DNA from 4 places in the Streptomyces sp. NPDC048514 genome. Region 3 is predicted to be linked to each of the others. Evidence: riboswitches for the same ligand, from Rfam matches in the RefSeq annotation. Region 3 holds a riboswitch; each other region holds the start of a gene.
What was found. A riboswitch is a leader RNA that binds a small molecule or an ion and turns the genes downstream of it on or off. The one in region 3 is predicted to bind cobalamin.
Positions count from the first base shown of each region.

Region 1: it holds a riboswitch for cobalamin, as region 3 does, so the genes downstream of both, ACGFT2_RS31620 (cobalamin biosynthesis protein) here and ACGFT2_RS29045 (HoxN/HupN/NixA family nickel/cobalt transporter) in region 3, are expected to answer to the same signal.
Region 2: it holds a riboswitch for cobalamin, as region 3 does, so the genes downstream of both, ACGFT2_RS02100 (CbtB-domain containing protein) here and ACGFT2_RS29045 (HoxN/HupN/NixA family nickel/cobalt transporter) in region 3, are expected to answer to the same signal.
Region 4: it holds a riboswitch for cobalamin, as region 3 does, so the genes downstream of both, cobN (cobaltochelatase subunit CobN) here and ACGFT2_RS29045 (HoxN/HupN/NixA family nickel/cobalt transporter) in region 3, are expected to answer to the same signal.

Region 1 is NZ_JBICWT010000016.1:156,256-159,730, reverse strand. Features, by position in the region: gene ACGFT2_RS31630 (inorganic phosphate transporter) at 1-612, shown strand, start outside; gene ACGFT2_RS31625 (hypothetical protein) at 643-870, shown strand; cobalamin riboswitch at 1,065-1,206, shown strand; gene ACGFT2_RS31620 (cobalamin biosynthesis protein) at 1,304-2,248, shown strand; gene ACGFT2_RS31615 (cobyric acid synthase) at 2,245-3,475, shown strand, end outside.
Region 2 is NZ_JBICWT010000001.1:493,144-496,618, reverse strand. Features, by position in the region: gene ACGFT2_RS02105 (CbtA family protein) at 339-1,091, opposite strand; gene ACGFT2_RS02100 (CbtB-domain containing protein) at 1,113-1,334, opposite strand; cobalamin riboswitch at 1,371-1,515, opposite strand; gene ACGFT2_RS02095 (enoyl-CoA hydratase/isomerase family protein) at 1,814-2,890, opposite strand; gene ACGFT2_RS02090 (TetR/AcrR family transcriptional regulator) at 2,991-3,475, opposite strand, start outside.
Region 3 is NZ_JBICWT010000014.1:91,328-94,802, forward strand. Features, by position in the region: gene ACGFT2_RS29040 (glycosyltransferase family 2 protein) at 1-248, opposite strand, end outside; gene ACGFT2_RS29045 (HoxN/HupN/NixA family nickel/cobalt transporter) at 465-1,664, opposite strand; cobalamin riboswitch at 1,661-1,851, opposite strand; gene ACGFT2_RS29050 (metalloregulator ArsR/SmtB family transcription factor) at 2,116-2,472, shown strand; partial or broken gene ACGFT2_RS29055 (IS256 family transposase) at 3,004-3,171, shown strand; gene ACGFT2_RS29060 (GNAT family N-acetyltransferase) at 3,207-3,475, opposite strand, start outside.
Region 4 is NZ_JBICWT010000002.1:169,250-172,724, forward strand. Features, by position in the region: gene cobN (cobaltochelatase subunit CobN) at 1-1,340, opposite strand, end outside; cobalamin riboswitch at 1,403-1,559, opposite strand; gene ACGFT2_RS03715 (cobalamin biosynthesis protein CobG) at 1,618-2,901, shown strand; gene ACGFT2_RS03720 (precorrin-8X methylmutase) at 2,898-3,475, shown strand, end outside.

The DNA of each region.
Region 1 (3,475 bases), on a different contig from region 3:
ATCCTCTCCGCGGGCCTGGCGATAGCGCTCGGCACCTACATCGGCGGCTGGCGGATCATCCGCACCATGGGCAGGGGCCTGACCGATCTGGAGCCGCGCCAGGGCTTCGCGGCCCAGACCAGCGCCGCGACCGCCATCCTGGCCTCCTCCCACCTCGGCTTCTCCCTCTCCACCACGCACGTCGTCTCCGGCTCGGTGATGGGCGCCGGTCTGGGCCGCAAGGGCGGTGTGGTCCGCTGGTCCACCGCCACCCGCATGGCCGTCGCCTGGGTCCTGACCCTGCCGGCCGCCGCGCTGGTCGGTGCGGGCGCCGAGTCCGTCACCGACCTGGGCGACTGGGGCACCGCCGCCGTCGCCGTCTTCCTGGTCGCCGCGAGCGCCACCATATGGAAGATCTCCCGCCGCTCGGTGGTCGACCACACCGACGTCGTCCCCGAGACCGAGGAGCCGGCCGGCGTGGTGACCACCGCCATCGCCGCCGTGATCCCGCCCCCGGCGGGCATGCTGCCCGAGGAGCCGCCCGTCGCCTTCCCGCAGCAGGCCACCGGGCCGTCCCCGGCCGCCGTTCCGACGTCCACCGCCCCGGCGACCCCGCCGGCCGCCAGGGTCTGACCCCGAGAACCCGGTACCGAAGGAAGCATCATGAAGATCGACTGGGCGGCTCTCGGCTCCGTCTTCGGCACGAGCCTGGTGTTCACGGTGGGCCTGGTGGCCCTGTTCACCCTCGGCATCAACGGCCTGACGCGACGCGAGAAGGCCGCGGCCCAGGGCGGCTCCGCCACTCTCGCCGTCACCGGCGCCTACGTCTGCTTCGCGGCCTGCGCGGCGGCGGTGGCGTACGGCATCTACTTGATCGTGGCCAAGGCCTGACCGCCGCGGCCCGGACCGGCCGGACCACCGTGGCCGGGGCCTGATCGCCGCGGACCACCGTGGCCGGGGCCCGACCGAACACACCGAGGCTCCCCTCCAGTTGTCCTGTCCTGGAGGGGAGCCTTCGGCGTGCGGCGCACCGCGGTGTGGGGATCGGCACACTCTCCCCACGCAGGTCAACAGCAAGTTGACTGCCCTTCCGGGCACGTGGTGGACTGCCCGGGCCATGTACGGCGGCAAGAGAGGAAGCCGGTGCGAATCCGGCGCGGTCCCGCCACTGTCACCGGGGAAAATCCCCGGGAGCCAGGAACTCTCACCGCCGAATCTCGTCGAACCAGGGCGCGGACACCCTGAGTGAGGACCCATATCGCCATGCCCGGCCGCCGAAGGACCAGTACCAGGCCCGCTCCTGTGCCCATGGCCGGCTGAGCCGATGGGTGCCGATCGCTGCTACGCGTACGGCGCCGCCGCCGGCCTGCTCGGCGACCTGCTCCTCGGCGATCCGCGCCGCGGGCACCCGGTCGCCGCGTTCGGGCGGGCGGCCACGGCCGTGGAAGGCGCGTTGTGGCACGACCACCGCGGCTGGGGCGCCCTGCACACCGCCGTGTGCGCCGGTGGCGCCGTCGCTCTCGGGGCCGTGGCCGCACGCGTCGTACGCCCCTCCCCCGCCGCGTCCGTCGCGCTGACCGCCGCCGCCACCTGGACCGTCGTCGGCGGCACCTCGCTCGCCCGGGAGGCCCGCACGATCGGGCGCGCCCTGCGGGCCGGGGACGTCGAGGCGGCCCGTGTGCGGCTGCCCCATCTGTGCGGCCGGGACCCGCAGGCGCTGGACGCCGACGGGATCGCCCGGGCCGTGGTCGAGTCGGTCGCCGAGAACACCTCCGACGCCGTCGTGGGCGCGCTCGTGTGGGGTGCCGTGGGCGGCGTGCCGGGCCTGCTCGGCTTCCGGGCCGTCAACACCCTGGACGCGATGGTGGGGCACAGGTCCCCCCGGCTGCGGCGGTTCGGCTGGGCGTCCGCCCGGCTCGACGACCTCGCCGGCTGGCCGGGGGCCCGGCTGACCGCCGTGCTCACCGCGGCGGCCGGCCCCGATCCCCGCGGCGCCCTGCGCGCCTGGAAGGCCGACGCGCGCCGGCACCCGAGCCCCAACGCCGGGCCCGTGGAGGCCTCGTTCGCGGGCGCCCTCGGCGTGCGCCTGGGCGGCACGCTGTCCTACGGCGGCCGGGTCGAGCACCGCCCGGTGCTCAACGGACGAACCGGACGCACCGTGCAGGTGGCCGACATCGACCGGGCGGTACGGCTGTCCCGCCGCGTCGGCCTGCTCGCGCTCGGCGCCACGGTCGCCGCGCGCCGACTCGTGAAGGGACGTGGGAAGTGAGCGGGGGTCTCCTCGTCGCCGGCACCACCTCCGACGCCGGCAAGAGCGTCGTGACGGCCGGCATCTGCCGCTGGCTGGTACGCCAGGGCGTGAAGGTCGCGCCGTTCAAGGCGCAGAACATGTCACTCAACTCGTTCGTCACGCGGGAGGGCGCGGAGATCGGGCGGGCGCAGGCCATGCAGGCCCAGGCGTGCCGGGTCGAGCCGACCGCGCTGATGAACCCGGTGCTGCTCAAGCCCGGCGGCGAGCGGAGCAGCCAAGTGGTGCTGATGGGCCGGCCGGTGGGCGAGATGAGCGCACGCGGCTACCACGGCGGGCGGCAGCAGCAACTGCTCGGCACGGTGCTGGACTGCCTGGCCGAGTTGCGGGGCACGTACGACGCGGTGATCTGCGAGGGTGCGGGGAGCCCGGCCGAGATCAACCTGCGGCGGACCGACATCGTCAACATGGGCATCGCCCGCAACGCGCGGCTGCCCGTTCTCGTCGTCGGCGACATCGACCGCGGTGGCGTCTTCGCCTCCTTCTTCGGGACCGTCGCCCTGCTCTCGCCGGAGGACCAGGAACTGGTCGCCGGTTTCCTGGTGAACAAGTTCCGCGGGGACGTCTCCCTGCTGGAGCCCGGCCTGGACATGCTGCACGGGCTCACCGGGCGGCACACGTACGGCGTCCTGCCGTTCCGGCACGGTCTCGGCATCGACGAGGAGGACGGGCTGCGGGTGTCGTTGCGGGGCACCGTACGCGAGTCCACCGTCGCGCCCCCGGTGGGCGAGGACGTGCTGCGGGTCGCGGTGTGCGCGGTCCCGCTGATGTCCAACTTCACGGACGTGGACGCGCTGGCGGCCGAACCGGGCGTCGTGGTGCGGTTCGTGGACCGGCCCGAGGAGCTGGCGGACGCCGACCTCGTGGTGCTCCCGGGCACGCGCGGGACCGTACGGGCGCTTCAGTGGCTGCGGGAGCGGGGGCTGGCGGACGCCCTCGTCCGGAGGGCCGCCGAGCAGCGGCCGGTCCTCGGGATCTGCGGCGGGTTCCAGGTGCTCGGGGAGCACATCGAGGACGAGGTCGAGTCGCGGGCCGGCGAGGTCGCCGGTCTCGGTCTGCTTCCCGTGCGGGTGCGGTTCGCCCGCGGGAAGACCCTCGCCCGTCCCGCCGGCGAGGCCCTCGGTGAGCACGTCGAGGGCTACGAGATCCATCACGGGGTCGCCGAGGTGACCGCCGGCACCCCCTTCC
Region 2 (3,475 bases), on a different contig from region 3:
GCAGTGCGACGGCACGGTGGCGTGCCGCTCGTGGCACTCGGCCGGGTCCTAGACGCGTGCTTCCGGCTCCCGCAGGAGCTGCTCCGACCGCTTGGCCGGCCGGGCGGGCACCCGCACCCGGGCGCCCCGGCCGCCGATCTGGCGGCGGCCGGCGATCAGTTGCCCGTACTCCTGGACGGTGAGGGCGGCCGCCTCGCGGCCCCCAGGGTGATGCGGCGCGGCCGCGGGTGTCCGGCCACTCGGTTCCTCCGCTGCTCGCCCGGTCGGTGCCCGGAAAACGCGACAGGGCCCCCGGATGGTTCCGAGAGGCCCTGGTGTCGCAAAAGCGTTCGGCGCGTTCAGTTCGAGGCGGGAACCGTTCGCCCGGCCGGTACCGCGGCGGGCTTGGGATTCAGCTGCCGTTCCGCCAACTCGCCGAAGAGCAGGCCGAATCCTCCCCACAGGACGCCCTGGATGGCCACTGCGGACAGCCGGAACCGCCACAGCAGATCGGCCGGGAAGTTTTTCGGCACCTCGTTGACGACCGGCAGGAACTCGTAGGCCAGGCCGATGACGACGGCGAAGGCGGCCACGCCCACCACGGTCGCCCACCACGTGCCCAGCGACGGCGCGAGCCGCTTGCCGAGGATGGTCGCGGCGACCGCGAGGAGGACGCTGAGCAGCATCATCAGGAAGTACAGGGTGGTCCGCCTGCCGATGGTGTCGGGGTCGCCGACCGACGGCGGGTTGGCCGGGTACTTCAGGAACGGGACCACGTACACAGCGAGCAGCGCACAGCCGGACAGCAGCAGTGCGGTCGCCCGCGGGCCGAAGCGTCCGACGCGGCCGAGCGCGAAGCAGTACGCGAGCGCGGCGATGCCGCCGAAGGCGACCCCGTAGATCAGCACGCCGGTGGCGAGGCCGGCGGTGGACTGCAGGGAACGGGAGACGATTTCCATCTCGTGCTCGTGTGAGTGGGCGTCCTCGAAGCTGATCGCCTTGTCGACGCTCGGCTCACCGAGCAGGTAGGCGGCGACCAGAGCGAGCACGCCGGCGGCCAGACCGGCGAGCATGCCCCGAACGAGGAGGTTTCTTACCGTTGCGGAGTTCATGGGTGTGCGGCGTCCCTCGGGTCAGTGGCAGGGGAAGCCGAGGAGGTGGCGGGCGTCGTGCACCCACTCGTGGACGTCCGTGCCACTGAACACGGAGGTGGCGCCCTGCTCGGCGCCGACGAAGTAGAGCAGGACGAGCATCAGGATGCCGAAGAACGCCGCCCAGGGAGCAATCGCCTTCAGCGGCAGCTTGGCGGGGACGACGGGGGTGGTGGCGGTCGGCGGGGCGACGGTCTGCGCCATGGCAGGGCCTCCTCTGGGAGTTCGCGTCCCATCTCGGTGGTGCACTGGACGACGGCCACGGGTCTGACTCGCGAAACGTCTCCAAGGGCGTCTCGCACACAGTGGCGCGACCGTGCCGGATTCCCACCGGCTTCCGTCTCGCCGTCGTCGATATCGGACAGACCGTACCGCGTGACGCGTGCACGGCCAAGACCGCACCACCCGGCGTGATCTTCCTCTCGCACCGGGTGGCCGCGCCCGGGAGGACCGGGTCGGCGGCGCCGCAACACCCGCCTCCGGGAGGGGATCCGGGCCCGGCGGGGGGCGACGGTTCAACTCGGCGGACCGCCTACGCCTCCCCCCGGCAGGGACGACCGTTCGGCTCAGCAGGCCGCCCTGCCCGGCGAGGGCGAGGGCCCGGCTCGGCGGACCGCCTCCCCAGGCAGGGACGACGGTTCTCATCGGCAGACCGCCTCCCCCGGGAGGGGCGACCGTTCGGCTCAGCCGGCCGTGTCCGGGGCGGTGCCGGGCCCCGCAAGTCCCAGTTCCCGGTCGCCGAGCGGAGCGAAGAAGCGTTCGACGTCGGCGTCGGTCACCTCCGCGAGTGTGGCCGGTGACCAGCGCGGGTTCCGGTCCTTGTCGATGACCTGGGCGCGGATGCCCTCCACGAGATCGGGCGTGCTCAGGGCGGCGCAGGAGACGCGGTACTCCTGGTCGAGGACCCGTTCCAGCGACCCGAGCCGCCGGGCGCGGCGGACGGCGGCCAGGGTGGCCTTGAGGGCGGTGGGCGACCTGGTGAGCAGGGTCTCGGCGGTCTCCTTCGCGTCCGGGCCGCCGTGGGCGAGCAGCCGGTCGAGGATCTCCTCGACCGTGCCGGCGGCGAAGCAGCTGTCGATCCACTCCCGCCGTCCGGCCGACTCGCCCTGCGGCGGCGGCTGCTCATGCCGCGCGACGGCGTCTCGTGCGGGCATGTGGGCGAGATCCTCGACGAGACGCCGGAGCGCGCCGGACGGTACGTAGTGGTCGGCGAGCCCGCACAGCACGGCGTCACCGGCGCCGATCCGGGCGCCGGTCAGCGCCAGGTGGGTGCCCAGCTCGCCGGGTGCCAGGCCGAGGAGACGGGTGCCGCCGACGTCGGGCACGAAGCCGATGCCGGTCTCGGGCATGGCGATCTGCGAACGTTCGGTGACGATCCTGACGCTGCCGTGCGCGGAGATGCCGACGCCGCCGCCCATGACGATGCCGTCCATGAGGGCGACGTACGGTTTGGGGAAGCGGGCGATGCGGGCGTTGAGGTGGTACTCGTCGCGCCAGAACGCGGCCGAGGCGGAGCCGTCCCCGTCGCGGGCGTCGTCGTGGACGGCGCGGATGTCGCCGCCCGCGCACAGGCCGCGCTCGCCCGCACCGGTGACGAGGACGGTCTCGACGGCCGGATCGTGCTCCCACGCCGTCAGGGCCTCGTCGATGCGGCGGACCATGCTGTGGTTCAGGGCGTTGAGCGCCTTGGGCCGGTTGAGAGTGATGTGGGCGGCCCGGCCCCTGATGTCCAGCAGGACGGGCTCTTCGGTACCGGTCATCCGAATGCCTCCGTCAGGCCACGGGCCACGATGACGCGCATGATCTCGTCGGTTCCTTCCAGGGTCTGCTGCACTCGCTCGTCAGGGTCCGGTGAGGGATCTACGGAGTCGGGCCGGCGTCCGGACGCGCGTCGGTCGCCGGATCCGGCAGGTAGCTCGCCAGGCCGCGCAGGATGATCTCCAGACCGATGTCGAACCTCTCGTCGGACGAGTCCGTCACCATCACACCGGCCAGGGCGCGCAGATGAGGGAAGTCCGCCGCCGGCAGGGACGCGAAGTAGTTCTGCATCTCGCCGGCCATCTCGCGCCAGTCGGGGCGGGCCGGAGAACCCTCACCGCCGTGCTGGGCAGCGCGGTCCAGCCACATGCCCTCCTCCAGGACGAACCCGTCGATGTACGTGGAGATGAGGTCACCGGCCTCCGCCGCGATGCGGTCGGGCAGTCCGGCGGTCCGGAAGAGGCCGAGCAACGCCTCGACGTGCGGCAGCAGTTCCGCGGTGAAGGGGACGTGGGCCATGGAGATCCTGGCCATGTCACGGTGCGCCCGCAGGCACTGCCGCCAGGAGCGGGCGTACTCCCCCACCT
Region 3 (3,475 bases):
TCCCGCAACCGGGAGAGGGCGATGTTACGGCCGCCCGGGCAGCCGAGGTTCTCCGCCACGTCGACGGTGGTGACCTCGCCGGGCAGCGAGAGCCGGCGGGCGAACTCGGGCAGGCGGCAGCCGTTTCCGACGATCACGATGCGGGCCGGGGCGAGGTCCTGCTTGGCCACGGACTCCAGCAGGGCGTCGACCTCGGTGGGCCGGTTGCCCATGGTCACCACGGCGACGGCGATCCTCGGCTCCATCACGTCCTCACCCCATACGGCCGGCGGCGGCACCCCGTCCCGACCGCGCGGCGCCCGCCGTTCACCAAGATGTTGCCTCAGGTCCCCGGGTTCATCAGACGCCAGTTCACTTTGCGGCACCTTTGCCCCGCTTTTGTCTGGTTATAGGAAGCGGCTTTTGATCACCTTCGAGAAGCGGCCACCCCTCCGGGACAGTCGGCGGCGGCCACCCCTCCCCGTTCAGCCCCCGTCGGTGGCGCGGGCCGTCCAGCGCTCCTCGACCTTGCCGAGACGCCAGTACGCGATGGCCACGGCCCAGACGACCACGAACAGGCCGACGATGACGTAGCCGACGTTGTCCAGGTCCAGGCCGGCGATGCGGTCCGTGACGTCGTCGTGCAGACCGAGCTTGTCGTGCAGAACGCCGACCAGTTCGATCGTGCCGACGAAGAAGGCCACGGCGATGGACAGTCCGGTGATGGTGAGGTTGTAGAACACCTTCCGCACCGGATTGGAGAAGGCCCACTGATAGGCGAAGTTCATGAACGTGCCGTCGAGGGTGTCGAACAGGCTCATGCCCGCCGCGAACAGCAGCGGCAGGCACAGCACCGCGTACCACGGGAGCCCGGCGGCGGCGCCGTTGCCCGCCAGGGCGAGGAGCAGGACCTCGGTCGTGGTGTCGAAGCCGATGCCGAACAGGAAGCCCAGCGGGAACATCTGCCCCGGGCGGCGGATGGACCTGGTGAGCCGGCCGAGGAGACGGTTCATGAAGCCGCGCGAGTCGAGGTGGGCCTCCAGCTCCGCCTCGTCGTAGCGTCCGGCGCGCATCGCCCTGAAGACGCGCAGGATGCCGAAGAGCGCGGCGAGGTTGAGCGCGGCGATCAGGTACAGGAAGCTGCCGGAGACCGTGGTGCCGACGGTGCCGAGGACCTGGTGGGTCCGGGATCCGTCGTTCATCAGCGTGCCGGCGAGCTTCGCGCCGCCGGCGACCAGCGCGGCCATGACGACCACCACGCTTGAGTGCCCCAGCGCGAACCAGAAGCCGACCGACACCGGCCGCTTGCCGTCGGCCATCAGCTTGCGGGTGGTGTTGTCGATCGCCGCGATGTGGTCCGCGTCGAAGGCGTGCCGCATGCCGAGCGTGTACGCCGTGACGCCCAGGCCGACGCCGAACGCCTTGGTGCCGACCTCGTAGTGCTGCGGTATCACCAGCAGGAACAGGATCCCGAACGCGGCCACGTGCAGGGCGACGATCACCGCGAGGAGTCCGGCGGTGCGGACGGTGTCCTCTCGGCGCCAGCGGAAGGTCACCGCGGCGACGCTGTCCGGCCCACCTCCGGACGCTCCCTGGGACACGCCTCCGGACGCACCTCCGGACGCACCTTGGGTCACGCCTTCGGACACGGTCATACGGTCACGCTCCAGCACCTCGTGGATCAGCTTCGTGATGCCGTGGCCGGTCTCCTGGCTGACGGGTCGACGCGCCCGCCCCTGCCTTCCCGGCCGTGCGGCCAGTGGCGTCCCTAAGGGCGGGAACTCCCCGATCACAGTGGCGAGGGCCGCTCCGGCCTGGGCCCCTGAGGGGCCGTCACCGGTCTTCCCGAACACCACGGCTTGATCACCCTAGGAGGCGGCGCCGACAGCTGCAAGGCTGCACAGCTGAGCAGGTATGACGCGCGGAGCGGATATGGCGGCCGAGCGGTATGACAGCCGAGCGGATACGACGACCGTGCAAACTAGACAGCCATGCGGCCAGGGGGCCGTGCGGACACGGATCGCCATGCGCACAGGGATCGCCGAGCAGACACGGATCACCGAGCAGACGGGGCCGGCCGTGCAGACATCTGATCGCCGTGCAGCCATGGAAGCGGGAGCCTGCGAAGATGCGGCCATGCATCTGGTCCCCGCGGAACGTGCCGGGCAGCGCACCATCGACGGTCACCGGGTCTGTGACGCCATCGCCGCCGTCGGCGAGCCGGAGCGGGTACGGGCCTGGGCGGACCGCTTCTCGCTGCTCTCCGACCCCGGACGCCTGTCACTCCTGCTCGCGCTCCACGCGGCCGGCCCCATCGCCGTCACCGACCTGGCGCTCGCCACGGGCATGCGGGACACCGCGGTCTCCCAGGCGCTGCGCCTGCTGCGGACCGCGGGCATCGTGGAGGGCCAGAAACACGGCCGCGTCGTGCGCTACCGGCTCGTCGACGGATCGATCTGCGCCCTGCTGAGCCACTGCGCCCCACCCGACTGACACGGCCGGTCCGTCCAGCGCCATGGCCCACGGCCGGAAGGGCGCAGGCGCACCGGACACGCCAAAAACCCCAGGCCGCAAACGATCGGTCCTGGGGTTCCAGTGGAGCCGCTTTCGGGATTCGAACCCGAGACCTACGCATTACGAGTTGTCCGACCGTGGTCCGGAGGCGTCCGTGGGCATGCATAGGGTCGATTCACTGCCTGCTCAGCAGGTGTTCCAGAGGTCTGGGGACAAGAGTGGACGCTCACGGAAAAAGCAGTGACTGAGACCGGAACTGAGACCGTGGCACTCATAGCGCAGAGCCCGAGGGACAGTCCCTACCTCATCAAGCCCCGGCTGCGCTCCGCTCCGCCGGGCGCGCTTCCCGGCTCTGGCCGCGCCCGCGCTCCTGCCTCCGGCCCGCTCGGCGCGGCCGACGCCGACGCGCGCCCACATGTGGACAGGGCCGGTGGCCATGAGGCGATCACCGCAGAACGCGGCCCACGGTCAAGACGATGCCTCCGGCGGGGGATCGGCCGGCACCGGGGTGGAGGTGGCAGCCGGGCCGCCGGGCTGGCGATGGTTTTCAAGCTGGTCGAGTCAGCCCAGGCCCGCTGGCGCGCTGTGAACGCACCCCACCTCGTCGCTCTGGTCCGTGCCGGGGCCCGCTTCGAACGCGGCCACCTCGTCGAACGCCCCGAGACCCTCTCGGCGTGAGCGGCCTCAGCCGATCCGCAGAAGCCGGGAGGATCTCAGGCACCCGTGCGCCGTATGTGCAGGTGGCCATCGCGCGGGAAGGAGGGCGGTGCCGCGGGCAGGATGGAGTCGAAGTCGTAGCGGCTCTTCTGTGCAACCCGGCACGATGCCAGGTTGTCCACCCGGTGCAGGAGTTCGAGACGCTCCAGCCCGTCGGCTTCGAAGGTGTCGAAGGCCCAGTTGGTGAGTGCCTCCAGAGCGCGGGAGGCCACTTCCCGCCCGCGAGCGTGCGCCGCGGTCCAGTAGCCCACTTCGGCCACCGGTT
Region 4 (3,475 bases), on a different contig from region 3:
ACCGCCGTGCGCAGGTCCGCGGGGAGAGTGGAGTACCAGCGGCGGTAGTCGGCCGCCGGGATGCGGACCGGGTTGCGGGCCAGCTGTTCCTCGGTGAGCCATTCCTGGTCGTGGCCGCCCGCCTCGATGAGCGCGCGGATCAGCTCGTCACCGTCACCGGAGGCCAGTCCGGGGATGTCGGCGTCGCCGAAGTCGTAGCCCTCCTCGCGCAGCCGGCGCAGCAGGGCGACGGCGCTGGCGGGCGTGTCCAGGCCGACGGCGTTGCCGATGCGGGAGTGCTTGGTGGGGTAGGCGGACAGCACGAGGGCGAGGCGCTTGCCGGCGGGCGGGATGTGGCGAAGGCGTGCGTGGCGTACGGCGATCCCGGCGACGCGGGCCGCGCGCTCGGGGTCGGCGACATAGGCGGGCAGGCCGTCGGCGTCGATCTCCTTGAAGGAGAACGGGACGGTGATCAGACGGCCGTCGAACTCGGGGACGGCGATCTGACTGGCCGCGTCCAGCGGGGAGACGCCCTCGTCGTTCTCCTCCCAGGCCGTGCGGGAGCCGGTCAGGCACAGGGCCTGGAGGATGGGGACGTCGAGGGCGGTCAGGGCGCCGGCGTCCCAGGACTCGTCGTCGCCGCCCGCCGATGCCTCGGCGGGCTTGGTGCCGCCGGCGGCCAGCACTGTGGTGACGATCACGTCGGCGGTGCGCAGGGTGTCGATCAGCTCCGGCTCGGGGGCGCGCAGCGAGGCGACGTACAGGGGCAGCGGCCGGGCGCCCGCGTTCTCGACGGCGTCGCACAGGGCGTGCACGAAGGCCGTGTTGCCGCTCATGTGGTGGGCGCGGTAGTAGAGCACGGCGACGGTCGGGCCGTCGGCGGGCCGGCTCGCGCGCTCCAGCGGGCCCCAGGTGGGTGCGGGCGCGGGCGCGTCGAAGCCGTGCCCGGTGAGCAGCACCGTGTCCGAGAGGAACCGGGCGAGCTGCTCCAGGTTGGCGGGGCCGCCGTGGGCCAGGTAGGCGTGGGCCTCGGCGGCGATGCCGACCGGGACCGTGGAGGCGGCCATCAACTGGGCGTCGGGGGCCTGTTCACCGCTGAGGACGACCACCGGACGGCCGTCGGCGAGCAGCAGGTCGAGGCCGTCCTGCCAGGCGCGGATCCCGCCGAGGAGGCGTACGACCACCAGGCCGACTCCGTCGAGGAGGGCCGGCAGGTCGTCCAGCGGGAGCCTGGACGGGTTGGCGAAACGGTAGGAGACCGGGCCGCCGGCCGCGCGGGCGCTGAGCAGGTCGGTGTCGGACGTCGACAGGAGCAGGATCTCGCGGGCGTTGGGAGCGCGCTCTCCGGGCGGAGTGGGCATGCGATGCCTGGCCTTCCTCGGGGTCCGCGCCCCGGGCGGTGTGGGATGGGTCTCGCCCCCCGGGCGAAGCCGGATGCGGGGGAAGGGAGTTCCTGGCTCACCCGTCCCTTGTGGACGGGTTCACAGTGGCGGGACCGCGCCGGACTCGCACCGGCTTCCTCCCCTTTTCGCCGTTGTGGCGGTTCGTGGACCGGGTGATCCACTCGGGAGCATAGTAAGGGCCCCCGAAGGGTGTGCGGGACATACAGTCGGAGTGATCGTAGGTATGCTCACGGCCATGTCCGCGGCAGCCCCTCATCCGTCGTCCCAGGCCACATCGCCCGCCCGTGCCGCCGCACGGGACCGTGGTGACGCCTGCCCGGGGGCACTGCGCCTGCACGCGGCGGACGACGGAGCGCTGGCCCGCATCCGGCTTCCCGGGGGCGTGCTGTCCACCGGTCAGGCCCGCGCGCTGGGCGTCGCGGCCCGCCGGCTGGGCGACGGAGACCTGCATCTGACCTCGCGTGGCAACGTGCAGTTGCGCGGGCTGCCGCAGGGGTGCGGTGCGGAGCTGGCGGAACTGCTGGACACGGCCGGCCTGCTGCCCTCGCGGGAGCACGAGCGGGTGCGCAATGTCGTGGCTTCACCCCTGTCCGGTCTCGGCGGCGCCGGCTTCCGGGACGTACGGCCCTGGCTGACGGCTCTCGACACCGCCTTGTGCGCGAGCCGGGCCGCGAAGGGCCTTTCCGGCCGGTTCCTGTTCGCCCTGGACGACGGGCGTGGTGACATGTCCGGCCTCGGTGCCGATGTCACGGTTCGGGCGCTCGCGGACGGCGGTGCGTGGCTCGCCCCGGGTTCGGTGCGGGTGGCCGCCGGGGACGCGCCCCGGGCCGCGCTGGTGGCCGCCGAGGCGTTCCTCGAGGCGGCCCGGGCGCATGGTGAGCGCGCCTGGCGATTGCCCGAACTCGGCCTGTCCGGAGATGAGATGGCCCGCCTGGTCCGTCACCGCCTGGACGCCGAGGGGATCGGCCACACGGACCACCCCGAGCCGGCCGGCGTCGCGGACGGCCCTCCCCCGGGGATCGTCGACGGCGCCGTGTCGGTGCACATCCCGCTGGGACGGCTCTCGGCCCACCAGTGGGACGGGCTGACGCAGCTCGCCGGCACCGAACTCCGGCTCACCCCCTGGCGCGGTGTGGTCCTCCCCGCCGTGGGCACGACCCCCGGGCAGGCGGCCGAAGCGCTCGCCCGTCTCGGCGCGGCCGGTCTGGTCACCGATCCCGCATCACCCTGGCTTCACGTGGGTGCCTGTATCGGCCGGCCCGGGTGCGCCAAGGCACACGCCGACGTACGGACGGACGCGGCCCGGACGGTCGAGGCCATCGGCGACCCGGGCCTCCCCCTGTACTGGTCCGGCTGCGAACGCCGGTGCGGGCAGCCACGGACCGACCATGTCGAGGTGGTCGCGCAACCGGGCGGCGATTACCGCCTGTCCGCCGCTCCGGCCGGCCCGAGACCGCGAACCGCCCGCGCAGCAGACCCTTCCCAGATACCCGCCGCCCTGGCGGCGTTCAGCTCATGAGCCGCAAGACGACCGAGAGTGACGAGAAAAGCACCGTGACCACCCACTTCTACGAGAAGGACGGAGCGGCCATCTACCGCCAGTCCTTCGCCACGATCCGCGCGGAGGCGGACCTCGCCGGCCTGCCCGCCGATGTCAGCCAGGTGGCGGTGCGCATGATCCACGCCTGCGGAATGGTCGACCTCGTCCGGGACCTGTCCTACACGCCCGCGGTGGTGGCCCGGGCCCGCGAGGCCCTGCGCGCCGGCGCACCGATCTTCTGCGACGTGCAGATGGTGGCCAGCGGAGTGACCCGCAAGCGGCTGCCGGCCGGCAACGAGGTGCTCTGCACGCTGTCCGACCCTGCCGTTCCCGAGTTGGCCGCGAGGCTGGGCACCACGCGCAGCGCCGCCGCGCTGGAGCTCTGGCGCGACCGGCTGGAGGGCTCGGTGGTCGCCGTCGGCAACGCGCCCACCGCTCTCTTCCGGCTCCTGGAGATGATCGAGGAGGGCGCTGCGAGGCCCGCCGCCGTCATCGGTGTCCCCGTCGGTTTCATCGGTGCGGCCGAGTCCAAGGACGCCCTCGCCGCGCATGC